DNA from 3 places in the Microbacterium esteraromaticum genome. Region 2 is predicted to be linked to each of the others. Evidence: predicted binding sites of a transcription regulator. Region 2 holds the regulator's gene; each other region holds the start of a gene.
What was found. Region 2 encodes HrcA, which represses chaperone genes, less so after heat shock. Its sites were predicted from a motif close to TTNGCACTCGNNNNNNNCGAGTGCNAA; they were not measured.
Positions count from the first base shown of each region.

Region 1: a site for HrcA is predicted at 5,654-5,680, ahead of groES (co-chaperone GroES). Genes of this name have one in related genera too.
Region 3: a site for HrcA is predicted at 8,232-8,258, ahead of groL (chaperonin GroEL). Genes of this name have one in related genera too.

Region 1 covers NZ_CP118100.1:763,249-773,056, forward strand. Annotated here, with positions in the region: gene alr (alanine racemase) at 1-278, shown strand, start outside; gene tsaE (tRNA (adenosine(37)-N6)-threonylcarbamoyltransferase complex ATPase subunit type 1 TsaE) at 275-754, shown strand; gene tsaB (tRNA (adenosine(37)-N6)-threonylcarbamoyltransferase complex dimerization subunit type 1 TsaB) at 804-1,385, shown strand; gene rimI (ribosomal protein S18-alanine N-acetyltransferase) at 1,382-1,867, shown strand; gene tsaD (tRNA (adenosine(37)-N6)-threonylcarbamoyltransferase complex transferase subunit TsaD) at 1,864-2,934, shown strand; gene PTQ19_RS03485 (DUF4190 domain-containing protein) at 2,931-3,359, shown strand; gene PTQ19_RS03490 (hypothetical protein) at 3,363-4,436, shown strand; gene PTQ19_RS03495 (class I SAM-dependent methyltransferase) at 4,445-5,623, opposite strand; gene groES (co-chaperone GroES) at 5,765-6,061, shown strand; gene PTQ19_RS03505 (hypothetical protein) at 6,261-7,334, shown strand; gene PTQ19_RS03510 (hypothetical protein) at 7,430-7,648, shown strand; gene PTQ19_RS03515 (dynamin family protein) at 7,669-9,543, shown strand; gene PTQ19_RS03520 (dynamin family protein) at 9,540-9,808, shown strand, end outside.
Region 2 covers NZ_CP118100.1:1,871,955-1,881,762, forward strand. Annotated here, with positions in the region: gene PTQ19_RS08815 (PhoH family protein) at 1-631, opposite strand, end outside; gene PTQ19_RS08820 (HIT domain-containing protein) at 699-1,046, opposite strand; gene PTQ19_RS08825 (16S rRNA (uracil(1498)-N(3))-methyltransferase) at 1,089-1,817, opposite strand; gene dnaJ (molecular chaperone DnaJ) at 1,836-2,942, opposite strand; gene hrcA (heat-inducible transcriptional repressor HrcA) at 3,001-4,044, opposite strand; gene PTQ19_RS08840 (carboxylesterase/lipase family protein) at 4,144-5,562, shown strand; gene hemW (radical SAM family heme chaperone HemW) at 5,599-6,837, opposite strand; gene PTQ19_RS08850 (DUF1990 family protein) at 6,837-7,487, opposite strand; gene lepA (translation elongation factor 4) at 7,532-9,400, opposite strand; gene PTQ19_RS08860 (ABC transporter permease) at 9,665-9,808, shown strand, end outside.
Region 3 covers NZ_CP118100.1:2,389,625-2,399,432, reverse strand. Annotated here, with positions in the region: gene PTQ19_RS11485 (ABC transporter ATP-binding protein) at 1-892, opposite strand, end outside; gene PTQ19_RS11480 (DsbA family protein) at 1,214-2,068, shown strand; tRNA gene PTQ19_RS11475 (tRNA-Thr) at 2,124-2,199, shown strand; gene PTQ19_RS11470 (M14 family zinc carboxypeptidase) at 2,305-3,447, opposite strand; gene PTQ19_RS11465 (SOS response-associated peptidase family protein) at 3,505-4,131, opposite strand; gene PTQ19_RS11460 (DMT family transporter) at 4,193-5,128, shown strand; gene PTQ19_RS11455 (nitroreductase family protein) at 5,138-5,770, opposite strand; gene msrB (peptide-methionine (R)-S-oxide reductase MsrB) at 5,767-6,168, opposite strand; gene PTQ19_RS11445 (DUF2332 domain-containing protein) at 6,253-7,245, shown strand; gene PTQ19_RS11440 (DUF3263 domain-containing protein) at 7,255-7,512, shown strand; gene PTQ19_RS11435 (LytR C-terminal domain-containing protein) at 7,574-8,167, shown strand; gene groL (chaperonin GroEL) at 8,295-9,808, shown strand, end outside.

The DNA of each region.
Region 1 (9,808 bases), 1.1 Mb from region 2:
CACTCGGCTACGCCGACGGCATTCCGCGCCAAGCCTCGGGCGCCGGACCCGTGCTGATCGGTGGTCGTCCGCACACCGTTGCGGGCCGCATCGCGATGGACCAGTTCGTCGTCGATGTCGGCGATCAGCCGGTGTCGGTGGGCGACGAGGTGATCGTCTTCGGTGACCCGACCCTGGGGCAGCCGAGCGCCACCGACTGGGCCGAAGCCGCCGGCACCATCAACTACGAGATCGTCACCCGCATCGGCGCGCGGGTGCCCCGCCGGAGCGCGTCATGAGCATCGACCCCGCCTTTCTCGGTCGACACGAGATCGCCACATCGGATGCCATGGAGAACCTCGGTTTCCGCATCGGCGAGCAGCTGCAGGCCGGTGACCTGATCGTGCTGACCGGCCCGCTCGGCGCCGGCAAGACCACCTTCACCCGCGGCCTGGCCGACGGCCTCGGCGTGCGCGGGCCCGTGCAGAGCCCCACTTTCGTGCTCGCCCGCACCCACCCGTCGCTCGTCGAGGGCGCGCCGCTGGTGCACGTCGACGCCTACCGGCTGGCATCCGCCGCCGAGCTCGACGACCTCGACATCGACTTCGCGCGTTCGGTCGTCGTCATCGAGTGGGGGCGCGGGATGGCATCCGCCGTCGCCGACACGTGGTGGGACATCGAGATCGAACGCCCCGTCGGCGGGGCCGACGTCGCCGACGAGGACCTCGACGCCGACGCGCCCCGCTTCGTGACGATCACCCACCCGATCGACTGAGCGGCACTCTCTACGGAGACGCCCCAGGCGGGGCGACTAATCTGGAGGAGTGATCCTCGCCGTCGATACTTCTCTCGGCACGGCCGTCGCCGTGATCGATGCTGACGGGCGCACGCTCGCCGCGTCGGCCACCACCGACCCGCTCGGGCACGCCGAGGTGATCGGCGACCTGATGGCCGAGGTCACCCGCCCCGGCATCACGCATGTCGTCGCCGGCATGGGCCCAGGGCCCTTCACGGGGTTGCGCATCGGCATCGCCGCGGCCCGCGCCTTCGCGCTCGGCCGCGGTATCGAGGTGATTCCCGTGCCCAGCCACTTCGCCATCGCACAGGCCGCGCTTGACGATGGGGCGACCGGTCCGATCACCGTGATCACCGATGCGCGGCGACGCGAGATCGCGGTGAGCGTTTTCGACGGGGTGGACGCTGATGGCATCCCGCGCCTGGTCGAACCCACCCATCTGCGAAAGCGCGACGGTGAACCGGTGACCGAGGTGCTGTCGGCATCCGCTCTTGCCACGGTCGGCGCCCGCGCGCTCGCTGCGGGCCGCGTGCTCGCCGACGCCGAACCGCTCTACCTGCGCTCACCCGACGTGGTGCAGCCGGGCGCACCGAAGCGGGTGGGCACATGACTCTGCGCCTCGCCACGCTCGCTGATCTCGACGCCGTCATGGCGCTGGAGCGCCGCAACTTTCCCACCGACGCGTGGAGCGAACAGACCATGGGCACCGAGATCGCCAGTGCTCACAACCACTACCTCGTCGACGAGCAGGGCGGCCGCATCGTCGGCTACGGCGGGTTGCGCGCCCTGCCGGGCGGGACGGATGCCGACATCCAGACCATCGCGCTCGATGCCGAGGTGCGCGGGCAGGGCCGGGGGCGGATGCTGCTGCGCGCGCTGCTGGACGAGGCCGTCGAGCGCGGCGCGAAAGAGGTGTTCCTGGAGGTGCGGGCCGATAACCCGGTCGCGATGGGCCTGTACCTGTCGGAGGGCTTCGCTGAACTGGGGCGCCGCCCGCGCTACTACCAGCCCGACGACGTGGACGCCGTCGTGATGCGGCTCGATCTGCGCCGGTGGGAGACATCGGATGCTGGGCAGGAGGCCACCGCATGACCACTGAGCCCCTGGTGCTGGGCATCGAGACCAGCTGTGATGAGACCGGCATCGGTATCGTGCGCGGACGCCGCCTGCTGTCGAACACGATCGCGTCGAGCATGGACGAGCATGCCCGATATGGCGGGGTGGTGCCCGAGGTCGCTGCGCGCGCCCACCTGGAGGCACTGCAACCGTCGATCGACCGCGCGCTCGCCGAGGCCCAGGTGCGTCTGGAAGACCTCGATGCCGTGGCCGTGACCAGCGGGCCCGGACTGGCCGGTGCGCTCATGGTCGGCGTTGGCGCCGCGAAAGGACTGGCCGTCTCGCTCGACAAGCCGCTGTACGCCGTGAATCACCTGGTGGGGCACATCGCGGCGGACATCCTGCACGACGGCGCCGACGAGTCGGCGCCGCTGGAGTATCCGACGATCGCTCTGCTCGTCTCGGGCGGGCACACCTCGCTGCTGCACGTGCGCGACCTCACCACCGACGTCGAGCTGCTCGGCGAGACCGTCGATGACGCCGCGGGCGAGGCCTTCGACAAGGTTGCCCGCCTGCTTGGACTGCCCTACCCGGGCGGACCCCACATCGACCGGGTCGCTGCCGACGGCGACCCCAAGGCGATCCGCTTTCCGCGCGGCCTGTCGAAGGCATCCGACATGGCGAAGCACCGTTACGACTTCTCGTTCTCGGGTCTGAAGACCGCCGTGGCACGCTGGGTGGAGCGAGCCGAGGCGAACGGCGACGACGTGCCGCTCGCCGACGTCGCCGCGAGCTTCCGCGAGGCGGTCGTCGACGTGCTCGTCACCAAGGCGCTCGCCGCGTGCGAGGACCGCGGGGTGCCCCGGCTGCTGCTCGGCGGCGGCGTGATCGCGAACCGGCGTCTGCGCGATGTGGCACTCGAGCGCGCGGCGGCGGCCGGCGTGGCCGTGCGCATCCCACCGCTGTCGCTGTGTACCGACAACGGCGCCATGATCGCGGGGCTGGCAGCCGAGCTGATCTCCAGCGGTCGCAGCCCGTCGACTCTGGCGTTCGGCGCCGACTCGACTCTGCCGGTGACCGAGATTCAGGTGAGTCCGGCATGACCGAGCCGCGCATCGAGGGGCCGACACCCGAGGTCGTCAGGCCCGAGGGAGCGGCCTCGTTGCCCGGTGCGTCGAAGGGGTACGGGGAATTGCCGACCGGGCCGGTACCCACCGATGCGACCCGATTCACGGCGCCCGAGGCCGACGAGTTCACGCCGCGTGAATGGACTCCGGAACCCGCCGATGACGGACGGTTGGCGCCCTGGGCGCTGTTCGCCGCGATCGTCGCGCTGGCGACGTCGATGTTCGTCGGCTGGGGGATTCCGGTGGCGATCGTTGCCGTGATCGCGTCGATCATGTCGCTGCGCAGCCCGGTCGAGACCCGTGGCGTGGCGGTCTGGGCGCTCGTGCTGGGGTGCTGCGCGACGCTGTTCAGCGCAGGGTGGCTGATCTGGGCCACGATGCAGTTCGAGATGATGGGGTGAGCAATGCCGTACAGCGCACGACGACGTGAGCTGGAACGCCGGGCCTACGCTCCCGGCGGTGAATTGACGGATGCTGAAGCTCACGAACTGCAGGTGCTGAGCCGCCGGGAACCCGTGCCCGAGCAAGAGCCCGTGCCCCAGCAAGAGCCCGTGCCCCAGCAAGAACCGGTGGCTGAGCAAGCACCGGCGTCCGAGAACACGGCTCCGGAGCCCGTTGTACAGGGTCAGCACACTCTTTTCGGCGAGTCTGCAGCATCCGAGTCTGTGGCGTCCGACGACCCGGCGTCCGAAGACGTGGCGTCCGGTGCAACGCGCCGACGCTGGCTTGCGCCCCTCGCGATCCTGGCCGCGCTGGTGCTCGGGTTCGGCGGAGGCTGGCTCGTGTTCGGGCGGGGCGACTCCGTGCCGATGACCGACGCTCAGCGCGAGAGCTGGGCGCAGCTACGGGGCAGCGGCGACTATGACGATGGATCGATACAGCTGTTGGGCGCGGAGCTCGGTGCCGACGCCTGGTACGCCACGCGCCAGGAGGAAACGCTCGAATGCCTGGTGCTCACCGTCGGTGAGCGCACGGTTCCCACCTGCGAGCCGGTGACCGCGGAGGGCTCCGACACGGGACTGGGCCTGCACGCCGTGACTACGGTCAAGAGGGACGGCGAGCATCTCAACCTGTGGGCGTCGCTGGGGCGCGACGTGCGCGGTGAACGGACCGTGCTCATGCAGTACCAGAGTGCAACGTGGGACTGGCGCTCGGTGTACTCCGAGACCGAGCTGCCGATCGCCGAGTTCCTCGATGCGGCGGGCTACGACGGTCAGGTGCTCCAGGTCATGGGCTACGACGGCGACACGCCCATCTGGCTGCACCAGTCCGACCGCGCCTGCATTCTTGTCGCGACAGCGGACGAGCTGATCGCCGAAGCCTGCGGGCAACCGACCGCGACCGATCCACTGGGCCTGGTCATGCCCCATGTGACCTACAGCGTGCTGATGACCGACCCCCGCGGGCCCGTGCTGACGGTCATCCGCGATGCAGCCGAGGCGACGATCGACGACACCACCGGCGACATCATCGACTGATCAGCCGCTCACACCCGGTCGGCGAGAATCGCCACGCGTCCCGCACTCGTGCGGGTGAGGATCAGCGTCGCCGCCTGAGAGCCCTTCAGAGACAGCTTCTTGCGGAAGACCGCCGGGTCGACGTCCATGCCGCGCTTCTTGATCTCCAGACGCCCGATGTCGTTCGCGCGCAGCACCGCGTTGATCGCCTTCACGTGGGCGGGCATCGTCTCGCGCACCCGGAACGACTGCACGAACGGGCTCGTCAGCGCGGCATCGCCGGTGAGGTACGCGATCTTCTCGTCGAGCATGCCGGCCTGCAGCATCCGCCCGGCCTCGCCGATCAGGCGGGCGCGGATCACCGCGCCGTCGGGCTCGTGCACGAACGCGCCCAGCTCGCGCAGGGGTGCGTCGTCGGCATCCGCGGGGGCGGTGAGTTCGTGCGTCTCACCGTCGCGCACGATGAGCGCGGAACGTCGGATGCCCTCGCGCGCCAGCGCGCCGCTCCACAGCACCAGCTCGACGACGCTGCCGTCGGCGCTGACCCACTGCGCCTCGACATCGTCGGGGATGAGATCGCGATCCAGTCCCGGCCCGAGCTTGATGCCGGTCGGGTGGGCGCGGGCGACCTCGAGGCACCACGCCAAGGACGGCGACCAATCGGATGCTGCCGTGCGCCGCGTCTCGGCATGACCGGCCGTACGGCGGGCGGGGTCGAGCCACACGGCGCCGTCGTCGGGCACGGCGTCCTCGGCCAGCCCCTGCCGCACCGTCGCCCCGAAGGGGGCCAGATTGTACGAGGCGATCGCCGCGGTGACCTCGTCGGCATCCACGGCCGTGACGTCGAGTCCGGCCGCTGCGAACGCCAGACTGTCACCGCCGATGCCGCAGCCCAGATCGGTCACGCGCGTGATGCCGGCCCGGCGCATGCGCACGGCGTGCAGCGTTGCGACGTTCAGGCGGGTGGCCTGTTCGAGCCCGGCGCGGGTGAACAGCATCCGGCCGGCGAACTCGCCGAACTTCGCTCGCGCGCGCACGCGCAGGTGTGCTTGCCCGACCACGGCCGAGACCAGGTCGGGGGAGTGGCCCTCGGCGCGCAGCCGCGAGACGGCGCTCGCCACCTCTGCCGATGACTCCAACGGCCCGACCGCCTCGAGCAGGTCGAGCCCTTCGCGGGTGAGCAACGCGGTCAGCTCAGACATCTCCACAGGTCAAGCCTATTGCGCACCGTCATTTGGTTGGCACTCGCATTGCATGAGTGCCAGCCATCGGCATACACTGGAGTTAGCACCCTCGGTATGAGAGTGCTAACAGTCTTCTGATCTCAGTCACGAAAGAAGAGGTACACCGTGTCGGTTTCCATCAAGCCGCTCGAGGACCGCATCGTCATCCAGCAGGTCGAGGCAGAGCAGACCACCGCAAGCGGTCTGGTCATCCCCGACACCGCGAAGGAGAAGCCCCAGGAGGGCCAGGTCGTGGCAGTGGGCCCCGGCCGCATCGACGACAACGGCAACCGCGTTCCGCTGGACGTCGCCGTCGGCGACCGCGTGCTCTACAGCAAGTACGGCGGCACCGAGGTCAAGTTCGGCGCTGACGAGTACCTCGTGCTCTCGGCCCGCGACGTGCTGGCGGTCGTCGTCCGCTGACGAACCCCGCTCTCAGAAAGACCCGGATGCTTCGGCATCCGGGTCTTTCTGCGTTTCCCCTACCGTCCCCCATGACACCCCCATCGAACCCCCGGGCGGTTCCGACAATGCTCGGGATGGCCCCCGATGCCGCATCGACGCAGACGCCGCACACTCTTATCAAGCGCCAACCGGCACTCACGATGAAGGGGAATCAATCATGGCTGCTGATGACAACATCAACGTCCTCGGAGCTCAGTGGAATCTGGGCCTGGACGTGTCCGACTCGGGGAACGACAACTCGATGACCGACAACTCGGACCACTCGGACAACTCCGACAACTCGGACTGGATGTCGCACAATGACACCGACGTCAGGGACTCGTTCAACGACAACTCCGACAACTCCGACAACTCGGACTGGATGTCGCACAATGACACCGATGTCAGGGACTCGTTCAACAACGACGAATCCACCAACGACTCCTACAACGACAACTCCGTGCACGACTCGGGCAACCAGACGCTCAACGACCACTCGGTCAACGCCGGCATCCGCCAGTACGACACGGGCATCAATGAGCTGAACATCGGCCTCTCGGGTGGTGACGGCGGCGGATGGTCGAAGTTCATGGGCGGCGGCGGTGCTGACGTCGATGTCGACATCGACGCCCGTTCCACGGTCAACGACCAGTCGGTCAACCAGAACATCTCGACCTCGTCGGGGAGCGGTGGCGCCGCGATCGCCGTCGGTGGCGACGCAGATGGCGGATGGGGTGGACCCGCGCTCTCGGGCGCGGCCGGTGGTGACACCGGCAACGGCGGTGCTGGCGGAGACGGCGGTGACGGCATCGGCGGACTCGGCAGCGGCACCGGTGGCTCGGGCGGCGACGGCGGGGCGACCGGTGATGCCGGCGGCGCTGGATCGCTGGGCCTCGGCGGTGGCGGCGGAGACGCCACGACCGGTCACACCGGAGCGATGGGCGGAGACGCGACCGGCGGCAACGTCGGACAGTACTTCGGCCAGAGCAGCGTCATCTCGTCGGGCGACAACTCGGTGGCGGCCGGTGACGATGTCGAGATCAACGACATTGACACGACCGTCACGATGGGCGACATCTCGATGGGCAACACGTGGAACACCGATTCGTTCAACGACGACTTCTCGGACAACTGGTCGGTGAACGACTCGTTCAACGATCACTCGATGAACGCCGAGTTGGACGTAGAGGTAGAGAACTCGAACATCGGCAGCCCGTTCGGCGACGCCAACGAGCTCGACATCGACCTCTGAGCCGCGCAACTCGCACGACCTGCCCGGCTGTCCACTCTGGTGGACGGCCGGGCACACCACTACACTCCTGAAACACCCGATCCGGAGCGAGAGCGATGTCTTACGAACACGACGACCGAGGGGCAGAAGGCCTGCCGGGCCCCGTCTGGGGAGACGGCGCCCTGTTCGACCCGCTCTCCACCGACTCGTTCAGTCAGGAGCTGGCAGGCATCGACGAATCCGTCTGGGGAAATGCCGATCTGCTCTGGGAAGACGACGCCGTAGGAATCGTCGACCCGGGCGGTGACGCACCCGACGCCGATCCGCTCGGCTGATGGGCGCAAGAGGGGGACACGTGCCGGAGCAGCGCACATTCACAGACAACAAGATCGTCGACGTCATCCATGAGGTCGGCGATCTCGCCGCGTCGGCGGGACGCGACGACCTCGCCACTCGGCTCGCGAACACACGCGCACGATTGGCAGACCCAGCCGTGCGCGTGATCGTCGTGGGTGAGTTCAAACAGGGCAAGAGCAAGCTCATCAACGCACTCGTCAATGCCCCGGCCTGCCCCGTTGACGACGACGTGGCGACCAGCGTGCCGACCACGGTCGGGTACGCCGATCAGCCCTCGGCATGGGTGCTCGAACGCAGCGACGACCAGAATGAACCGCAGCGGCGACAGATATCGCTCGAATCGCTCGACGAGTACGTCTCGGAGCGCGGCAATCCCGACAATGAACGCGGAGTGCTCGCGGCAGAGGTACTGCTGCCGCGCGAGATCCTGCGCGGTGGACTGACGCTCGTCGACTCGCCGGGGGTCGGCGGGCTGGAGTCGTCGAACTCGTTGGCCACGCTCGCTGCGCTCTCGTCCGCGCATGCCGTATTGCTGGTCTCGGACGCCTCGCAGGAGTACACCGAACCCGAGGTGCAGTTCCTGCAACACGCCATGCGGATCTCGCCGAACGTGGCCGCCGTGCTCGCCAAGACCGACCTGTACCCCGAGTGGCGGCGCATCGAACGAATAGACCGCGAGCACCTGACCGGCCACGACGACGTGCCGATCTTCTCGGTCTCCAGCGACCTGCGCCTGCTGGCCGCCGAGTTGCAGGACCGCACGCTCAACGAGGAGTCCGGCTTTCCCGCCCTCGTCACACATCTGCGGCGAGAGGTTCTGGGCCGTGCTGAGGTGATCCATGAGCGCAGCGCTGTGCATGAACTCGCTTCGGTCGTCGACCAGTTGGAGATGTCGCTGAAGGCTGAACTGAACGCCCTGGTGAACCCCGAAGACACCCCGCGCATGATCGCCGAGCTCGAGAACGCGAAGGCGAAGGCCGACGAGTTCCGCGGCCGCTCGGCCCGATGGCAGGTCACCCTCACCGACGGCATCGCCGACCTCGTCGCCGATATGGAACACGACGTGCGCGATCGGCTGCGCAAAGTGCAGCGCGAGGCCGAGAAGGCGATCGACGATGGCGATCCGGGGCCAGTCTGGGACCAGATCAGGGAGTGGTTGGATCAGCGGGTGACCGCGGCGGTGTCGGAGACGTTCGTCTGGACCGATGAGCGATCGCGATGGCTGGCCGAAGAGGTCGCTGACCTGTTCAGCCAGGACCAATCCGAGATCCCAATCCACGATGTCTCCGATATCCAGGGCGTGCTGGACCCGGTCGATGACATCGCCGGTCTGGACCCCGGACAGCTCAGCGCCACCGAGAAGATGTACATCGGCGTGCGCGGGTCGTATGGCGGCGTGCTGATGGTGGGCCTGGCGACCGGACTGATCGGTATGGCGCTGATCAACCCGCTGTCGCTGCTGGCCGGTGTGCTCGTCGGTCGCCGTGCCTACCGCGAGGACATGAGCAATCGGCTCAGTCGCCGCCAGCAGGAGGCGAAGGTGATCGTACGCAAGTACATCGACGAGGTGACGTTCCAAGTCGGCAAGCAGCTCAAGGACCGGTTGCGCCTGGTGCAACGGGGAACACGCGATCACTTCGGCGCTCTCGCCGAGGAACTGCACAGTTCGCTGGCCGAGGCGCTCCAACGGGCCAAGCAGGCAGCATCCGGATTCACCACCACCCGTGACCAACGGGTCGTCGCACTGCGCTCGCGCCTGGCGGAGCTCGAGAGCGTGCGCAAGGCCATCCCGGCGCTGCCACCCGTACCGGAACCCGCCGTGCGGGCCGGTGCGCAACCCGCCGGCGCGATCGGCGCGAAGGCGGCACGATGATCGCAACGGCCGCCGAGCCGGTGACGGACGACGTGATCGCCGACACCGAAGAGCTGCTGCGCACCAGCCGCATCGTCTACCACGGCGACCGCGAGGCGACCGCGTTGATCGACCAGCTCGAGGTGCGGCTGCACGAACCGTTGCGGCTGGCGCTGGCCGGCATGGTCAAGGCCGGAAAGTCCACGCTGCTGAACGCCCTGCTGGGCGAGCGGATTGCCGCGACCGACACCGCTGAGTGCACGCGGATCGTCACCTGGTACCGCCA
Region 2 (9,808 bases):
TGCGCCCGCGCATGTAGGCGAGCGGCGCGACCTCGATGGTACCGGTGGCCATCAGCCGGGGCACCACCTCGGGGTCCATCATCTCGTTGAGCGCGTCGTACAGCGGGCGCAGGTACGGGTCGATCTTGTCGTTGAGCGAGCCCGGCAGAAACCCCAAACGCTCCCCTGCCTCGACCGCGGGCCGGGTGAGGATGATCCGCTGCACCTCTTTGCGCTGCAGCGCCTGCACGGCCTTCGCCATCGCGAGGTAGGTCTTGCCGGTTCCGGCGGGACCGATGCCGAACACGATCGTGTTCTCTTCGATCGCGTCGACGTACTCTTTCTGCCCCAGCGTCTTCGGACGGATGACGCGACCACGCGTCGACAGGATCGCCTCGCCGAGCACCTCGCTCGGGCGGGGACCGTCAGAACGCTGCAGCAGGCGAGCAGACTGCTCGACGTCGCTGGGCGCGAGCTGATGGCCTGAGCGGGTCATCTCGATCAGCTCGTCCACGAGCCGACGCGCCGACGCGACGTCATCGCGAGCACCACCGAGCACGATCTCATTGCCGCGCACCATCACCTGCACCCGAGGATGCTGCTTCTCGAGCATCCGCAGCAGGCGGTCCTGCGGGCCGAGCAACTGCACCATCGCCACGCCGTCGACGAAGACGCGATCGGTGTACTCGGGCTGAGCGGGGAACTGGGGTGTCGGTTCGTCAGAAGCCAACGAGCTTGCCCTCCTCGATGTTGCCGAGCACATGCGCGTGGACGTGGAAAACGGTCTGTCCGGCCGTGGCACCGTTGTTGAAGATCAGTCGGTACTCGCCGCCCGCGTGCTCCGCGGCGATCTGCTTGGCCAGGGCCACCATCTCTGCGAGCAGTCCGGGGTCACCGGCGGCGAGCTCGGTGACGTCGCGGTACTGCTCGGTCACCGGAATGACCAGCACGTGCAATGGCGCCTGCGGGTTGATGTCGCGGATCGCGAACACCCGTTCCGTGCGGGCGACGAACTCGCCGGGGATCTCCCCGTTCAGGATGCGCGTGAAGATCGAGGGTTCACTCATATCAGTCAGTCTAGTTTGGCTGCTCGGGCGACGGACACCGGCTCACCAGCGACCGAGCACCCCTGAGAGCACGGCGATCGCCGCCGGTCCTGCCGTCGAGGTGCGCAGCACCGTGTCGCCCAGCCGCACGCGCTCGGCGCCGGCATCCGTGAACCGCGCGAGTTCCTCGGGGCTGATGCCACCCTCCGGCCCGACCACGAGCATGATGTCGCGACCGTCATCGCGGATGCCGGTGAGCGGGACGTCCGCCGTGGGGTCGAGCACCAGCATCCGATGTTCAGCGGCGCGCGCGACCAGCTGCGCGGTGCTGCTCAGCTCGGCGACCTCGGGGACCCACGCGCGATGCGCCTGCTTGGCGGCCTCGCGCACGATCGTCGCCCAGCGCTCCCGCCCCTTCGCGATCTTCGCCCCTTCCCAACGCGAGACGCTGCGCGCCGCCTGCCACGGCACGATCTCGTCGACGCCGAGCTCGCATGCCGTCTGCACGGCGAGTTCGTCACGGTCGCCCTTGGCCAGCGCCTGGGCGAGGATGATCCGCGACGCGGGTCGCTCACTGGTGATGCGCGACGCGATGCGCACGGTGACCTCGGCGGCCGAGACATCCTCGACGGAGCCCTCCAGCCAGACGCCCGTGCCGTCGCCGATGGTGATGTGCTCTCCCACCCGCACGCGGCGCACGGCCGAGGCGTGCTTCGCCTCGGCACCGGTGAGGGTGATCAGATCGCCCTCACCGGCCTCGGAGCACGAGGGGACGATGAAGTGCAGCGCCATGTCGGTCCGTTTCTGAGATCAGTGCGAGCGGAAGCGGTCGCGCAGCTTCGAGAACAGCCCCTGCTGGAACTGTGCGAGCTTGGGAGCCGGCGCCTTCGTCTTCTTGGCGAACTCCTCGATGAGGCGTCGCTGCGCGCTGTCGAGTCGGGTCGGGGTGACCACCTGCACGCCGACGCGCAGGTCACCGCGCTGGGTTCCGCGCAGGGGTGTGATGCCGCGCCCGCTGATCGTGAGCACGTCACCGGACTGCACCCCGGCGCGCACTTCGAGGTCGACGGTGCCATCGAGACTGTCGATCGTCGTGGTGGTGCCGAGGATGGCATCCGTCACCGAGACCTCAAGCGTGGCGAGCAGGTCGTCGCCTTCCCGGCTGAAGACCGGGTGCGGGGCGACCGAGATCTCGACGTACAGGTCGCCGTTCGGACCACCCGCGCGGCCGACCTCACCCGATCCGGGCAGCTGCAGGCGCAGGCCGGTCTCGACCCCGGCGGGGATGTCGAGCGCGACCGTGCGGCGCGAACGCACCCGTCCCTGACCGGCGCACGAGCCGCAGGGGTAGGGAATGGTCGTGCCGAAGCCCTCGCAGCTGCCGCACGGCTGAGTGGTGACGACGTTGCCGAGCAGGCTGCGCACCTGACGCTGAACATGACCGGTACCGCCGCACACGTCACACGTGACCGGCGATGTCCCCGGCTGGCAGCACGCACCCTCGCAGGTCTCGCACAGCACGGCCGTGTCGACCTCGATATCGCGGTGCACTCCGAAGACGACGTCGCCCAGGTCGAGGTCGACCCGCACCAGGGCGTCCTGCCCGCGCTCGCGACGCGAGCGGGGCCGTGCCCCGCGTCCACCGCCGGCACCACCGAAGAACGTCTCGAAGATGTCGCCGAAACCGCCGAACCCTCCGAAGCCGCCGTTCGCGTCTCCGCCCATGTCGTAGCGTCGCCGGGAGTCCTCGTCACTGAGCACGTCGTACGCGTGCGTGACGAGCTTGAACCGCTCGGCGGCCTCATCTCCCGGGTTCACATCCGGATGCAGCTGGCGCGCCAGCTTGCGGTAAGCCTTCTTGATCTCATCCTGCGAAGCGTCCTTCGACACCCCGAGAACCTCATAGTGGTCCGCCACGATCACCTTTCTGCGCGTGCGTGTGCGTCTGTCTGTGTGTTCTGTACGACCACCCGCGTCAACGGGCGGCCTCGTCGTCTTCGAGCAACCGCGACAGGTAGCGGGCGACCGCCCGCGCCGCCGCGAGATTGCTCGAATAGTCCATGCGGGTAGGGCCCATCACGCCGACGCGCGCGGTGCCGCCCGGCGCGTCATAGTTGCTCGCGACGATCGATGCCTCGCCGAGCCCGAAGGGCGCGTTCTCGGTACCGATGCTGGTCGCCAGGCCGTGCTCGTCGGTGACCATCTCACTCATCAACCGCAACAGGGTCACCTGTTCTTCGATCGCCTCGAGTAGAGGGTGGATGCTACCGCGGAAGTCCTGCTCGCGCCGGGCGAGGGTCGCCGCCCCCGCCATCACCAGTCGTTCCTGCCGGAACTCGGCCAGTTCTTCCGAGATCACGGCCGCCAGCGCGCTGAGCGCAGGATGCAGCCGACGGGCGTGTTCGGCCGGGGCGGGCTCGCCGAGCGAACGAACTCGCTCGGTGGCCTCGCTGACCGCACGACCGGCGATGAGGGCGAGCAGCTGCGCCCGCAGGAGCCCCACATCGTTCTCATCGAGATCGATCGGTACCTGCGCGATGCGCTGCGACACTCCGCCGGCATCGGTGACGAGCACCACCAGAAGCCGGTTCGGTGCGAGGGCGACCAACTCGACGTGCGTGATGCTCGCCCGCGCGAAGGACGGGTACTGCGCGAGTGCCACCTGGCCGGTGAGGCGCGTGAGCACACGCACCGTGCGGGCCATCATGTCGTCGAGGTCACCGGGAGCGCCGAGGAAGGACTCGATGGCGCTGCGTTGTCCCGCCGAGAGGGGACGCAACTGCGCCAAGTGGTTGACGAAGACGCGGTACCCCTTATCGGTCGGCACTCGACCCGAGGACGTGTGCGGCGCGACAATCAAGTCTTCGTCTTCGAGCAGCGCCATGTCGTTGCGGATGGTCGCCGCGGACACACCGAAGGCGTGCCGCTCGACGATCGACTTGCTACCGACCGGCTCGTGGGTCTCGACGTAGTCCTGCACGATCGCGCGGAGGACTTCGAGTCCTCTTTCTGTGACCATCGCCCCTCCCACTGGCACTCGAACCTACCGAGTGCCAATCCTACCCCGCCCAGCCGAGCACCTGCCGAAGGCGGTGGGTCTGCCCCTAGGATGACGCTCATGAGCGACGCCCCCATCGCCACCCTCACGGACGGCGCTGTCCGCGGCTCCGTCACCGACGGGGTGCACCGATTCCTTGGTATCCCCTACGCCGCACCGCCCTTTGGCGAGAACCGGTTCCGGGAACCGCAACCGCCCGCCCCGTGGGACGACGTACGCGAGGCCACCGCGTTCGGTCCCACGTCGCCGCAGGTTCCCTACGCCGGTCCGATCGGCGAGCTGCTCGGGTCGGTGATCATCGACGGCGACGATGTGCTCACCGCAAACGTCTGGGCTCCGGCACAGGCAGAGCAAGCCCCAGTGGTGCTGTGGTTGCACGGCGGTGCGCTCGAACGTGGCACCGCCGCCATCCCGCTCTACGACGGCGCCGTGTTCGCCCGCGCCGGGATCGTCTTCGTCTCGGTCAACTATCGCCTCGGCTCTGAGGGGTTCTCGGTGCTGTCCGATGCCCCGGCGAACCTCGGTCTGCTCGATGCGGCCGCCGCCCTGGCATGGGTACGTCGAGAGGTCGCCGCGTTCGGGGGCGACCCCACTCAGATCACCGTGATGGGCGAGTCGGCGGGCGGGGCCCTCGTGGCCGGTCTGCTCGCGCTCGACACGTCGCGGCCGATGATCGCACGAGCAATCATCCAGTCGGGTCCGTTGCGGGCCCAGCCGCGGAAGAAGGCCGGACGCGTGACCGCGCAGCTGGCGAAGCTGCTGGGCATCCCCGCGGAGCGCGAGGCGTTCGCCGCCGTCACGCCAGAGCAGCTCCTCGAGGCTCGACGCACCCACGCAGCCGGTTCCTCACCGCTCGGCGGAGCCCCGGGTTTCCAGTTCGCGATCGACCCCGAGACCCTGCCGCGGTCTCCACATGACGTGCTGGGTGAGTCCGACGTTCCCCTGTTGATCGGCAGCAACACCGACGAGTACCGCCTGTGGTTCACCCCCGAGCAGCTCAGCAGGCTCACATCCTGGCATCTGTTGCTCGCCCGGCTCGCTCTGCGCATCCCCCGCCGCGCGATCGCCGCCTACCGAGCGGCATTCCCCGGGGCATCCACCGGCGAGATCTACGGTCAGGTCGCCACCGACCTGCTGCTGCGGGCGCCGCTGACCCGCGCGGCCGCATCCCGCCCGGCGCCCACCTACGTGTACGAGTTCACCTGGCGCAGTCCGGTGCGCGATCTGCGCGCCGCGCACGCACTCGAGCTGGGTTTCGTATTCGACCAACTCGCCTCAGCAGAAGCCCAGCGCATGACAGGGTCGGATGCCCCTCAGCACCTCGCCGACGAGATGCGCGACGCGTGGATCGCGTTCATCACGACCGGCGACCCCGGATGGGCCCCCTTCGGCGCAGAGCGCAGCACCCGGGTGCTGGACACACAGAGCGCGACGGTTCCGCAGCGACGCACCACCGGCCTGGACCTGCTCCCCGACTGAGCAGGGCACACGCCCGGCACTCGTCCTAGCGCGGAGTCACTCCGTCAGAGCGCGCACGACAGCATCCGCCAGCAGCCGCCCGCGCAACGTGAGCCGCACGCGGCGGTCGCGCACGGCGGCGGCGGCATCGACCAGTCCGTCCGAGATCAGCTCGGCGACCCGGGAGCGGTGGCTCTCGGCGATCTCAGAGATCGGCAGCCCCTCGGCGAGCCTGCTCTGCAGCAGCACGCGTTCGAGCGTCTGCGCCTCGTGATCAGGCCGTTCACGTCCCGCCGCAGGTGACTCCCCCGCGTGCAGGCGCTGCGCATACGCCGCCGGGTGCTTGACATTCCACCAGCGAAGTCCGGCGATGTGGCTGTGCGCTCCGGGCCCGAAACCCCACCAGTCCGAGCCCCGCCAGTAGGCCAGGTTGTGCCGCGAGGCGTGCGACGAGACGCTCCCCTGCTCGGAGCCACGCGCCCAGTTGCTGACCTCGTACCAGTCGAAACCCGCCGCGGCGAGACGGCTGTCGGCGAGCTCGTACATATCGGCCTGCAGGTCGTCATCGGGCGCGGGCACCTCGCCGCGGCGGATCTGCCGGGCGAGCTTGGTGCCGTCCTCGATGATCAGGGCGTACGCCGAGATGTGGTCGGGTTCGAGCGACAGGGCCGCGTCGAGCGAGGCCTCCCAATCGGCGAGAGACTCCCCCGGTGCTCCGTAGATGAGGTCGACGCTGACATCGAGACCCGCCTCGCGCGCCGCGTGCACCGCCGTCTCGACGTTCTCGGGACGGTGCGTGCGGTCCAGAGCCGCCAGCACGTGCGGCACCGCGGACTGCATCCCGATCGACAGGCGGTTCACGCCGGCATCCACCAGCGTCCGCACGACCTCCGGCGACACGGTGTCCGGATTCGCCTCGACCGTCACCTCGGCGCCGTTCCGGATGCCGAAGGCGTCCACAGCGTGCTCCAGCATGCGCGCCAGATCGCCAGGCGGCAGCAGGGTGGGGGTTCCGCCACCGAAGAACACCGTGTCAAGCGGGCGGATCCCGCCGGCTGCGTCCAGGACGTCGCGGGCGAGGTCGATCTCGCGCATCAAGGTCTCGGCGTACTCGTCCTGCCTGGCACCGCGCAGTTCGGTCGCGGTGTAGGTGTTGAAGTCGCAGTAGCCGCAGCGCACTCGGCAGAAGGGCACGTGCAGATAGGCCGAGAACGGGGCTGTCGCGTCGATCTCCAGATCGGCGGGCAGGCGTCCGTCAGCGGGTGCGGGATCCCCCAGCGGCAGAGCCCCCGGCATCAGATCGGCGTCGCGTACAGGGGCGAGATCGCCCGCAGATACCGCGCGAACAACTCGCGACGACGCCGGCGCACCATTCCGGGAAGGCGGTACAGCGCCGCCGTGGGCGCGTCGAATGCGCGCACGGTGAACCACACCTCGTCGGTGTCCTCACGCCAGTCCAGGTCGAACGACTCCTCGCCACTGACGACCGAACCGCCGACGGTTCCGAGCACGAACCCGACGCGGCGCCGCTCCTCGGTGACGGAGATCACCCGCAACTCGGCGTCAGCGCGCATACCCTTGACGCGTCCGTGCAGCTTCAACGTCATGCCGGGTGCGGCGAACGGTGTGCCCTCGGCGTCGAACCGCTGCTCGTGCTGGTTGCGGTTCGGCGCGATCGGCGCACCCTCGGCGTCGAAGCTGATCCCCGTGTACGCACCACCCGCAGCCGGGCGCACGTCTGAGATCTGCAGTCCGGCGGCGCGCTGAGCCGTCCATGACAACAACGACTCGGCCGCCGAACGGAATCGCTCTTCTCCGCTGCCGATCCGCCAGGACTCCTCGGCGGGGGTGCTGCGCTCCGGCGGATACTGCATGAGGTCTGGGGCATGGGTGGCCCCGACCGCGGCATAGTCGACCGTGCCTTCTCGGAATGTCCCGCGACGCATGTTTTCCAGACTACCCAGGCGAACCTGGGTGATCGCCCGCTCCCCTACTTCTTTTCCTTGCCCTCGACGTCACCCGACAGCGCGGCGATGAACGCCTCCTGGGGCACCTCGACACGGCCCACCATCTTCATGCGCTTCTTGCCCTCCTTCTGCTTCTCGAGCAGCTTGCGCTTTCGGCTGATGTCACCGCCGTAGCACTTGGCGAGCACGTCCTTGCGGATTGCACGGATGGTCTCCCTGGCGATGATGCGCGCACCGATCGCCGCCTGGATGGGCACTTCGAACTGCTGTCGGGGAATGAGCTTGCGCAGCCGCTCCGCCATCAGTGTGCCGTAGCTGTAAGCCTTGTCGCGGTGCACGATCGAGCTGAAGGCATCGACCTTGTCGCCCTGCAGCAGAATGTCGACCTTGACCAGGTCGGCCTCCTGACGGCCGTCCGGTTCGTAGTCGAGCGACGCGTAGCCCTGTGTCTTCGACTTGAGCTGATCGAAGAAGTCGAACACGATCTCACCGAGCGGCATCCGATAGCGCAGTTCGACGCGCTCCTCAGAGAAGTACTCCATACCCAGCAGGGCGCCACGGCGCGACTGGCACAGTTCCATCACCGTGCCGACGTAGTCCTTGGGCAGCAGGATCGCGGTCTTGACCATCGGCTCCGAGACCGAGGCGACGCGCCCGTCGGGGTACTCGCTCGGGTTGGTGACCGTCACGGTCTCACCGGTGTCGGTGGTGACCTCGTAGATCACGCTCGGTGCGGTGGTGATCAGGTCGAGACCGAACTCGCGCGAGAGCCGCTCGGTGATGATCTCGAGGTGCAGCAGTCCCAAGAAGCCACAGCGGAAGCCGAACCCGAGCGCCACCGAGGTCTCGGGTTCGTACTGCAGCGACGCGTCGGACAGCTTGAGCTTGTCGAGCGCCTCGCGCAGCTCGGCGTAGTCGCTGCCGTCGATGGGATAGATGCCCGAGAACACCATCGGCTTCGGGTCGGTGTAGCCGGGGAGAGGGTCGGATGCCGGGCCCCGGACGGTCGTGACGGTGTCACCGACCTTCGACTGGCGAACGTCCTTCACGCCCGTGATGAGGTATCCCACCTCGCCGACGCCCAAACCCTTGGACGGGATCGGCTCTGGGCTGGACACACCGATCTCGAGCAGCTCGTGCGTCGCCTTGGTCGACATCATCTGCACGCGCTCGCGCGGCGAGAGCTGTCCGTCGACCATGCGCACGTAGGTGACCACTCCGCGATAGGAGTCGTACACCGAGTCGAAGATCATTGCGCGCGCCGGAGCATCCGGGTCACCGACCGGGGCCGGGATATCGCGCACGATGCGATCGAGCAGCTCTTCCACGCCGACGCCCGTCTTGCCCGAGACGCGCAGCACGTCCTCCGGGCGACCACCGATCAGGTCGGCGAGCTCTTTGGCGAACTTGTCCGGGTCGGCCGCGGGCAAGTCGATCTTGTTGAGCACGGGAATGATGTGCAGGTCGTTCTCAAGAGCGAGATAGAGGTTCGCGAGCGTCTGCGCCTCAATGCCCTGTGCGGCATCGACGAGCAGGATCGCGCCCTCGCATGCGGCAAGCGAACGCGACACCTCATAGGTGAAGTCGACGTGACCGGGAGTGTCGATCATGTTCAGCGCGAAGGTCTCAAGGCCTTCCCCGTCGGATGGGGAGGTCGACCACGGCATCCGCACTGCCTGGCTCTTGATCGTGATGCCGCGCTCGCGCTCGATGTCCATGCGGTCGAGGTACTGCGCACGCATGTCACGATCGGCTACCGATCCGGTGACCTGGAGCATGCGGTCGGCGAGCGTCGACTTGCCGTGGTCGATGTGGGCGATGATGCAGAAGTTGCGGATCTGCGTGGCCGGGGTCGCGGCGGGTGACAAGGGAGTGAGAGCGCGGGGTGACATGTGGTCCTTGATGCTTCAGAGCAGGTTCAGATCAGTCTACGTTCCGGGGCCCGGTTCCCCCAGTCGTCGGCCCGGCGGCGCGACCGATGATAGTCTCGCGAAGTTGCCCGGGCGAAAATCCCCCCGTTTCGGGCAGACGAACTCCGTCACGGCCGTCGGTGATCTCGATGTGCGCTGAGCGCGGGATGATGCTTGAATGTGTTCCCGACTCAGCGGCGCGTCGGAGATCCCGGGCACGGCTGTAGAAGAGAAAGAATCAACACCTTGATCAAGTATCTCGTGCGCCGGGCACTCGGCTGGCTGCTGATGATCGTGGTCGCGACCAACGTCACCTACTTCCTGGCGTGGTCGTTCCTGGATCCGCGCAGCAACTACGTAGGCCGAAGGCCTCCCCTGACCGAAGAGCAG
Region 3 (9,808 bases), 520 kb from region 2:
CCGTGACGGTCAGGCCGAGGCCGTCCTCGGGAGCGACGATGATGTCTTCGGGGCGGATGCCGACCGTAACGCTGGAACCGTGCGCCTTGGTGACGGCTGCTGTCTCGGCGGCGACCGACTTGGTGCCGAACTGCACCCCGCCCTCGGTGAGGGGGACCTCGAAGAGGTTCATGGCGGGCGAGCCGATGAAGCCGGCGACGAAGACGTTGCTCGGGGTCTCGTACAGGTCGCGCGGCGTGCCGACCTGCTGCAGGAGGCCGTCCTTCAGCACGGCGATGCGGTCACCCATCGTGAGCGCCTCGGTCTGGTCGTGCGTCACGTAGACGGTGGTGACGCCCAGGCGGCGCTGCAGCGATGCGATCTGGGTACGGGTCTGCACACGCAGCTTCGCGTCGAGGTTCGACAGCGGCTCGTCCATGAGGAACACCTGCGGCTGGCGGACGATGGCGCGGCCCATGGCGACACGCTGACGCTGACCACCCGAGAGTGCCTTCGGCTTGCGGTTGAGGTACTCCTCGAGGTCGAGCAGCTTGGCCGCTTCGAGCACGCGAGCAGCACGCTCTTCCTTGCCGACGCCGGCGATCTTGAGCGCGAAGCCCATGTTCTCGGCGACCGTCATGTGCGGGTACAGCGCGTAGTTCTGGAAGACCATCGCGATGTCGCGGTCCTTCGGCGGCACATCGGTGACGTCACGGTCGCCGATCAGGATGCGGCCGCCGTTGACCTCTTCGAGGCCGGCGAGCATGCGCAGCGACGTGGACTTTCCGCAACCGGAGGGGCCGACGAGAACGAGGAACTCGCCATCGGCGATCTCGATGTTCAGCTTGTCGACCGCGGGGCGCGTGCCGCCCGGGTAGAGGCGGGTGGCGTTGTCAAAGGTCACAGTTGCCATTGCGTTTCTCCTTCACCGGCAGGTACGTGCCGGACGATCCGTCGTGATGGAAGCGGTGGGCACCTGCCCGCCGTGACCCGTCATCGGGTCGAGATCAGTATGGCATGCGGTGGCGCATCTGGGTATTTCTCAGGCTGCCTGGTTAACATCGAACCCGACGCCGCATTTCTTCGCGGCCGCGGGATCACCCGTCCCACCCGATCTTCAAGAGGAACGATGTCGAGCGACGAAACGCCGAACGTCCCCACCACTCGCAACTCGCGCGACGCGGTGCGGAACAAAGCACAGCAGGTGCGAGCTCAGCAATCCCGAGCCCGTGTGATGCGACGAATCATCATCGGAGTCGTCGCGATCGTCGCGGTGGGCTCGATCGGCACCGCTGTCGCGTACACCGTCGGCTCTTCGATCTCGAAGCCAGAGCTGAGTCCGCTCGGAATGGATGCTGACGGCGTGACGGTCAGTGATGTCACCCCGGCCCCGGGCGACGGTGCCACGCCGACACCGGAGGCGACTGCCTCCGAGGCAGGGACCACGGCCACGCCGACACCGGACCCGACCGAGACCGCCACCGGCCCGACAGAGATCCACGTGTATGTGGACTACCTCTCCGCGGCAGCATCCGAGTTCGAGGGCGCGAACGCGCGGCAGCTCGCCACCTGGATCGAGCAGGGCGCGGTGACTGTCACGTACCACCCGGTGGCGATGCTGACGGCGAGCTCGAACGGCACCAAGTACTCGTTGCGCGCTGCCTCGGCGGCCGCATGTGTCGCCACCTACTCGCAGGAACAGTTCTACGACTACAACCACGAGCTGCTCACCGACCAGCCTGAGATCGACACCGACGGGCGCACTGATGTGCAGCTGGCCGACCTGGCCGTCGCCGTCGGCGTGCAGAACCCCAAGCAGGTGCGCGAGTGCATTGAGCAACAGGACTTCGTGAAGTGGGCGAAGGGTGCGACCACGCGTGCATTGGAAGGCCCGCTTCCCGGCTCGAAGGATCTCAAGCTCACCAACGAGGCGCTCGTCGTCGTCGAGGGCAAGGCGTACGTGGGTGCGATGGGGGATCCGGCCGAGTTCTCGCAGTTCGTGCTGACCACGGCCAGCGACGAGTACTTCGGGGCGACTCAGCCCACCCCGACACCCACGCCGGTGCCGACCACCACTCCCAAGTCCTGACGCCGGATGCGGCTACTCGCCCCGTGGTGGCTATGCTTGTCACGGTCACCTGTCCGCCGACTTGGCGCAATTGGTAGCGCACCGTACTTGTAATACGGGGGTTACGGGTTCGAGTCCCGTAGTCGGCTCCACGAAAAAGAGTCCGCACGAACCGGCACTGCCGGTTCGTGCGGACTCTCGGTGTTTCCGGGGCTCTGTTCGGTGTTCCGTTGAGCTCGCAGTCGAGTCCGCGGGGGTCAGACCACCGGCGGTTGCGTCGGCCAGCCGCCTACCGCGCCGGAATCGGTGAAGTACCCGGTGTAATCGACGTGCGGGATGTTGTGCCAGATCATCGGGTCGGTGTTCCAGATGCTGCCGTCCGCCAGTCCCGCGAGCAGCGCCTCGACGCCCTGGACGTTCTGCTTGATCGCCTTGCCTCGGCTCTTCTGTCCGATGGAACCGCCGTAGGTCTCGAAGAACACCATCGGGTGGCTGTGGCCCGTGGGGTTGAGACCGTTGTAGTCCAGACCCAGCATCACGGCCGAAGCGACACCGCCCTTGATGTCGATCTCGTATGATCCGACACTGTAGCGGTCGATGTTGATGTAGCCGTACTGCTGCAGCGCGTCGTACACATGCCCCTGCAGTCGGCGCGTCGAGATGTCGTACTCTCCTCCGAGGATGCCGGGAAGCGTGGGGCCGCTGGGCGCCAGCGAGATCCCGAGCGACATCGTGATCGGTTCGTCGGAGTCGTCGTACTTGAGTCCCTGGTGGTGGATGTCGAGGCCGACGTCGGGCTTGACCTGAGTCCAGTACGTGTACCAGGCGAGCGATTCCTTGGCGGCGAAGCCGGCCGGCGACCAGTCCCGGTTGAGGTCGATACGCCGCTCGCTGCCGTCCTGCAGCACCGTGTGCCGAATGTACAGCTCCGAACCGTCGGGGTTGTACATCGGGATCACATGCAGCGTGAGGTTCTCTCGCACGGCCTTCCACAGCGGGGAGCCGCTGGAACCCGCTGCCTTGAGGATAGCGAGCAGCGTGTCGGGGCCGTACGGTTCGTTGCCGTGGATGCGTCCCTGCAACCACACGGAAGTCGGTCCGGTACCGACCGTCGCGACGTAGAGTTCGCGCCCGGCCTCGCTGAGCCCGGGCGAGATGCCGAGCCCGGAGAGCGTGTGCACCTGCACGGCACCCTTCGATGTCTTCTGGATGCTGCTGAGGGCCTGGACGACGTCGTCATAGGTCATCAGCGCGTCGCGGGGAGGGAAGGGGCCGGGTTCGGGGAATGACCCGGCGGCGATGGCCGGCTGGGTGGCCAGCAGGGGGAGTGCTGCCGCCAGCGGCGCGGCTGCCAGCAATTGGCGTCGGGTGAGAGAGAACGGGGGGCGTCGATCCTGCATCACTTGCTCCTATGTCGTCATTGACGGGGGTGGGGCCAGTGTGGCAGCAGCTTGTTATCACAGGCAAGAGTTGGGAGTGATCTCGATCCGCTCGCTGACAGGTATCGCAGCGGCGACCGCGGCCTCGACGATCTCGCCGCCGGGGTGCGGCGTCAACAGCCACTCCTCGGCGAAGCCCGGGGCGATCAGGAGCGGCATGCGATCGTGGACATGCTGCAGGTGCGCCGCGGCGGGTTGGGTGATGATGCTGTAGCAGGTGTAGTCGGCGCCGTCGGCCGTGCGGCCGGGGCGGGTCACCGCGGCCAGACCCAGAAGATCCCCTTCTGCCGTGGCGAAGTGCTGCCAGACGCGTGACGGTTTGGCCATCTCACGCCAGTACGAGACAGGGACGATCGCGCGCGCAGGGAGGGCACCGCGGGTACCCGCGAGGCGCTCTGAGCGGGTGTTGATCGACGCGAAGCTCGCCGGAGCGCCGTTCACCAGGTATCCCCACCAGGCCAGCTCCATCGTGTCGGGACCGGTGAGGATCGGGTTCAGATTGCGCAGGTTCTTGCCGGTGGGGCGCAGCACCTCATCTGCATTGCCCGCTGCCCACGAACGCAGCCCGTCGAGCACCGCCGCGTCGACCGCAGCCCGGTACTCGCTGTCGTCGAATCTCGGATCCAGCCCGTAGCTCGCGCACATGGCCTCAGCGTAGACCGGGCATCCGACATCCCGGTCGTCCGGCTCGGATAAGGTTGCCAGGATGACCGAGACCCGACGCATGCCCGCCTGGATCGCCCTCGGCGGGGCCGTGGCGATCGGCGTCATGACCGCTGTGCAGGCGCGCATCAACGGGGTGCTCGGCGTGCGGCTCGACGATGGCATCGTCGCCGGGTTGGTGTCGTTCGCGGTCGGGCTCACCGCCCTGCTGATCGTCGTGCCGCTGATCCCATCGGCCCGCGCGGGCGTGCGACGCCTGTGGCAGGGCATCCGCTCACGAACCATCCCGTTCTGGATGCTGCTCGGAGGCACGTGCGGCGCCCTCACGGTCTCGACGCAGGGCCTTGTCGCCGGTGTGCTTGGCGTGTCACTGTTCACCGTCGGCGTCGTGGCCGGGCAGACCATTCACGGTCTGGTGCTCGACCGCATCGGCTTCGGGCCCTCCGGTGTCGTCGCCGTCACGCCGGGGCGAGTCCTGGGGGGAGTGCTCGCGCTCGCCGCCGTCGCCATTTCGCTGGGCGGCGATGTACTGGCCAGCGCCCCGCTGTGGCTCCTGCTGCTGCCGTTCGCCGCGGGGGCCGGCATTGCCTGGCAGTCGGGGGCGAACGGGAGGCTCGCGCGTGCGACCGCGTCGCCGATCACGGCCACGCTGATGAGCTTCACCGCGGGAACCGTCGTGCTGGCGCTCGCCGCGGGGCTCAGTGTCGCCGTCACGGGCATGCCCGCGGCGCTCCCCGCAGAACCCTGGCTGTACGTCGGCGGTCTGCTCGGCTTCGTCTACATCCTGCTCGGGGCCTGGCTCGTGGCGCACACCGGCGTGCTGCTGCTCGGACTCGGCAGCGTGCTCGGGCAGCTCGTCGCATCGGTCGTGATCGACCTCGTCTGGCCGGTCACGGGCGCGCCCGCACTGTGGCAGCTCATCGCGATGGTGGTCGTCGCGGTGGCATCCGTCGTGGTCGCGCTGCCCCGCCGGCGCTGAGCGACGCGGTCAGTCCTTCTTCGACTTCTTCTTGTGCTTCTTCGTCTTCTTCTTCGACTTCTTCTTGTCCGTCGAGGTGGGCGGCTGTTCGTCTCCTTCGTGGCCAGCGTCGGGCATCCGCGTGAGCACGGTGTCGACGTCGACGGGCTTGCGCCGTCCCGCGCTCTTGCCCTCCGGCTTCCCACCGACGTAGAGCCAGCCCAGCAGCTCCTCGTTCTCGTGCAGTCCGTGCGCCCGCGCGACGGCCTCCGCCCGTGTGAGCCCACCCGTGCGCCAGATCACACCCCAACCGGCCTCATCGAGAAGCAGGCTGAGGGTGTGTGCGACGCCCGAGGCGACGGCCTCTTGCTCCCACCGAGGCACCTTGTCGGTCTTGCGGTATGAGGCGACGATCGCGATCAAGAGCGACGCGCGCAGCGGTTTCGTCGACGGCTTGTCGTCGCCGGCCGCCTCGGCCAGCGCCGCTCCGAGTGTCAGACGATCGTCTCCGCGCAGCTCGATGAGCCGCCACGGGCGCAACGACGAGTGATCGGCGACCCGGCCGGCGGCCTCGATCAGCGGCACCAGCTCATCGCGCGTGGGCGCCGCCTCGGTGACCTTCGACCAGGAGGTGCGCGCCAGCGCCGCTTCGCGCGCGCTCATGCGTCGGGCGTGAACGACAGCGCGACCGAGTTCATGCAGTACCTGTCGCCGGTCGGTGTGCCGAATCCGTCCGGGAAGACATGCCCGAGGTGCGATCCGCACGCAGCGCAGCGCACCTCGGTGCGCACCATGCCCAGCGTGCGGTCCTCGATGAGTTCGACGGCCTCGGGACGCACCGACTCGTAGAAGCTCGGCCACCCGCATCCTGAGTCGAACTTGGTGCCGCTGCGGAACAGCTCCGCATCGCACGCACCGCAGGTGTACAGGCCGCTGCGACTCTCATCGAGCAGCTCACCCGTCCAGGGGCGTTCCGTGGCGGCGTTGCGCAGCACCGCGTACTGCTCCTCGCCGAGCTCGGCCCGCCATTCGGCATCGGTCTTGTTCACGCTGTACGACATGCCTCCATTCTCGCGCGTTCCTGGCGGCGCGGGGTCGTGTTCGACGTGTCGCATTGTCGGCCCTCTCCCGGTGAGAATGAAAGGGTGACGGATGCTGTGCGTGAACGCTTCGACCGATTCGCCCAGGTCGAGGCCCCGGGCCGCAGCGAGATGTACGCCGAGTGGGCAACAGGGATCGCGTCGGATGCGCAGATGCAGCGGCTTCTCACCCGGATCGATCCGCAGCATCGGCAGCCACCTCTGGTGTTCGCCGTCACCCGCCTGCTCGGCGCGCCCCTCGGCGGCTACGTGGCCTGGCGCCAGTTCGTGCTCGCGCACGCCGACGACGTGGTCGCCGAATGCGAACGCCGTACGGTGCAGGCGAACGAGCCCTTGCGTCTGGCCGCGCTGCTGCCCGCGCTCAGCGCGATCGAGGGCCCCATCGCCCTGCTCGAACTGGGGGCTGCGGCCGGGCTGTGCCTCTACCCCGATCGGTACTCCTACCGGTACGTGGATGGCGACGGCGCGCAACGCATGCGCCTCGACCCCGACGGCGGGCCGTCATCGGTCGTACTGACCAGCGTCGTGCGCGGTCCGCTCCCGCCGCTGCGGATGCCACGGATCGTCTGGCGCGCGGGCATCGACCTCGCCCCGATCGACGTGCGCGACCCCGAGGACCGGGCGTGGATGGATGCCCTGATCTGGCCGGGGGAGCACGAGCGCGCCGCCCGTATTGCCGCGGCCATCGACATCGTCGCAGCCGACCCGCCGCTGCTCGTGGCTGGCGACGCGATCGAGCGGCTCGAGCAACTGGCATCCGCCGCGCCGCCCGACGCGACGCTGGTCATCAGCACCCCGGGCATGCTGGTCTACCTTCCCCGCGCCGAGCGGGAGACGCTGATCGATCGCATCCGCGGGATGGATGCCCGATGGATCACGATCGACCAGCCCGGTCTGCACGACGGTTGGGAACCGCCGATCAGGGTGGAGGACTTCCGCGGGTTCGCGGTGGCGCTGGATGGGCGGGTGTGTGCCGATGCCGATCCACTCGGGCGCTGGTGGGAGTGGCGTGCCGATGGTGGGACGGATGCGACGTAGCCTGAAACCATGCTCGGAGACCTCTCTGATCGCGACCGCGCGATCCTGACGCTGGAAGCGGCCTGGCCGCGGCACGGCGGCATGAAAGAGGAGACGATCCGTACGCAGTTGGGTATGAGCCCCGCACGCTACTACCAACTGCTCGGCCGGCTCATCGAGACCGAGCAGGCGCTGCAGTTCGACCCGCTGCTGGTGCGGCGGCTCCGTCGGCTACGGGACGCCCGCAGCGCGCAGCGCTCGTCTCGGATGCGGGGCTTCGTCGGCTGACACCGACGTCGAGCCCGGCGCTCGCTGGGGATTCACGGGAACCGCCCGCTAGCATCAAGGGGTGTCACAGCAGCCCCACGATCGTTTCGACGACATCCCCCGCGGCTCGGGGCGCGTCGGCGCCCACCGCGCCGAGCAGCCCGGTATGAATGCGCTGGTCGTGCTGCTCTGGTCAGCGGCCGTCGCTCTCGTGCTCATCGTCGCCGGTATCTTCGCAGCCCTCGTCATGATGGATCGCATCTCGTTCGGGTCGGGGGATTCCTCGCCTTCCGCGTCGCAGAGCGAGGAAGGGACAGCGGCCGAGATCGACACGTCGTACCGTGTGCTGATCCTCAACGCGACCTCGCAAGAGGGGCTCGTCGCCGAGGCCGAGGAGACGCTGCAGGCGCAGGGCTGGGCGCAGGGCGACGTGTTCGGCAGCGACAGGGCCAGCGAAGAGTTCGAGACCACGACGGTGTTCTACGTCGACGACACCGACGAGGCGGCCGCGCTCGGCGTGGCCGAGGTGATCGGCGGTGCTGCCGTGCAGCAGAGCGACTTCTACGCGGACTTCAACGACAGTGAACACCCACAGCTGACGGTCGTGTTGGGAACGGACCGCGTGAGCGGCGGGGCCCCGTCGACCAACGAATCCGAAGACTCTCCCGCCGAATGATCCGTGCCGGACGCACCGGCGCCACGCGGCTTGCACTCTCATGGGTCGAGTGCCAAACTGGGTGTTAGCACTCGCGTACTCTGAGTGCTAACACCCATCGCCTACGTCCGGGAGGGACGAAAGACTCATGGCAAAGATCATCGCTTTCGATGAGGAGGCCCGCCGCGGCCTCGAGCGCGGCCTGAACACCCTGGCCGACGCCGTCAAGGTGACCCTCGGCCCGCGTGGTCGCAACGTCGTGCTCGAGAAGAAGTGGGGCGCCCCCACGATCACGAACGACGGTGTGTCGATCGCCAAGGAGATCGAGCTCGACGACCCGTACGAGAAGATCGGTGCGGAGCTCGTCAAGGAGGTCGCCAAGAAGACCGACGACGTCGCCGGTGACGGAACCACCACCGCAACCGTTCTCGCCCAGGCACTGGTGCGCGAGGGCCTGCGCAACGTCGCAGCCGGCGCGGACCCCATCTCGCTCAAGCGCGGCATCGAGAAGGCCGTCGCGGCCATCACCGAAGACCTGCTGAGCAGCGCCAAGGAGATCGAGTCGAAGGAGCAGATCGCCGCCACCGCGTCGATCTCCGCCGCAGACAACGAGATCGGCGCGCTGATCGCCGAGGCGATCGACAAGGTCGGCAAGGAGGGCGTGGTCACCGTCGAGGAGTCGCAGACCTTCGGCACCGAGCTCGAGCTCACCGAGGGCATGCGCTTCGACAAGGGCTACCTGAACCCCTACTTCGTCACGGACCCCGAGCGTCAGGAAGCGGTCTTCGAGGACCCCTACATCCTCATCGCCAACCAGAAGATCGGCAACATCAAGGACCTGCTGCCGGTCGTCGACAAGGTGATCCAGGACGGCAAGGAGCTCGTCATCATCGCCGAGGACGTCGAGGGCGAGGCTCTCGCGACGCTCGTGCTGAACAAGATCCGCGGCATCTTCAAGTCGGTCGCCGTCAAGGCTCCCGGCTTCGGCGACCGTCGCAAGGCGCAGCTGCAGGACATCGCGATCCTCACCGGTGGTCAGGTCATCACCGAAGAGGTCGGCCTCAAGCTCGAGAACACCACGCTCGACCTGCTCGGCCGCGCGCGCAAGGTCATCGTCACCAAGGACGAGACCACGATCGTCGAGGGTGCCGGTGAGGCATCCGTGATCGAGGGTCGCGTGACCCAGATCCGTCGCGAGATCGAGAACACCGACAGCGACTACGACCGCGAGAAGCTGCAGGAGCGTCTCGCCAAGCTCGCCGGTGGCGTCGCCGTCATCAAGGCGGGCGCGGCCACCGAGGTCGAGCTCAAGGAGCGCAAGCACCGCATCGAGGACGCCGTCCGCAACGCCAAGGCTGCGGTTGAAGAGGGCATCGTCCCCGGCGGTGGCGTCGCGCTGCTGCAGTCGGCCAAGGTTCTCGACAACCTGCAGCTCACCGGTGACGAGGCAACGGGCGCGAACATCGTGCGCGTCGCCACCGAGGCACCGCTGAAGCAGATCGCCATCAACGCCGGCCTCGAGCCCGGTGTCGTGTCGCACAAGGTCTCGGAGCTCCCCGCGGGCCAGGGCCTGAACGCGGCCACCGGCGAGTACGGCGACATGTTCGCACAGGGAATCATCGACCCGGCGAAGGTCACCCGCTCGGCGCTGCAGAACGCGGC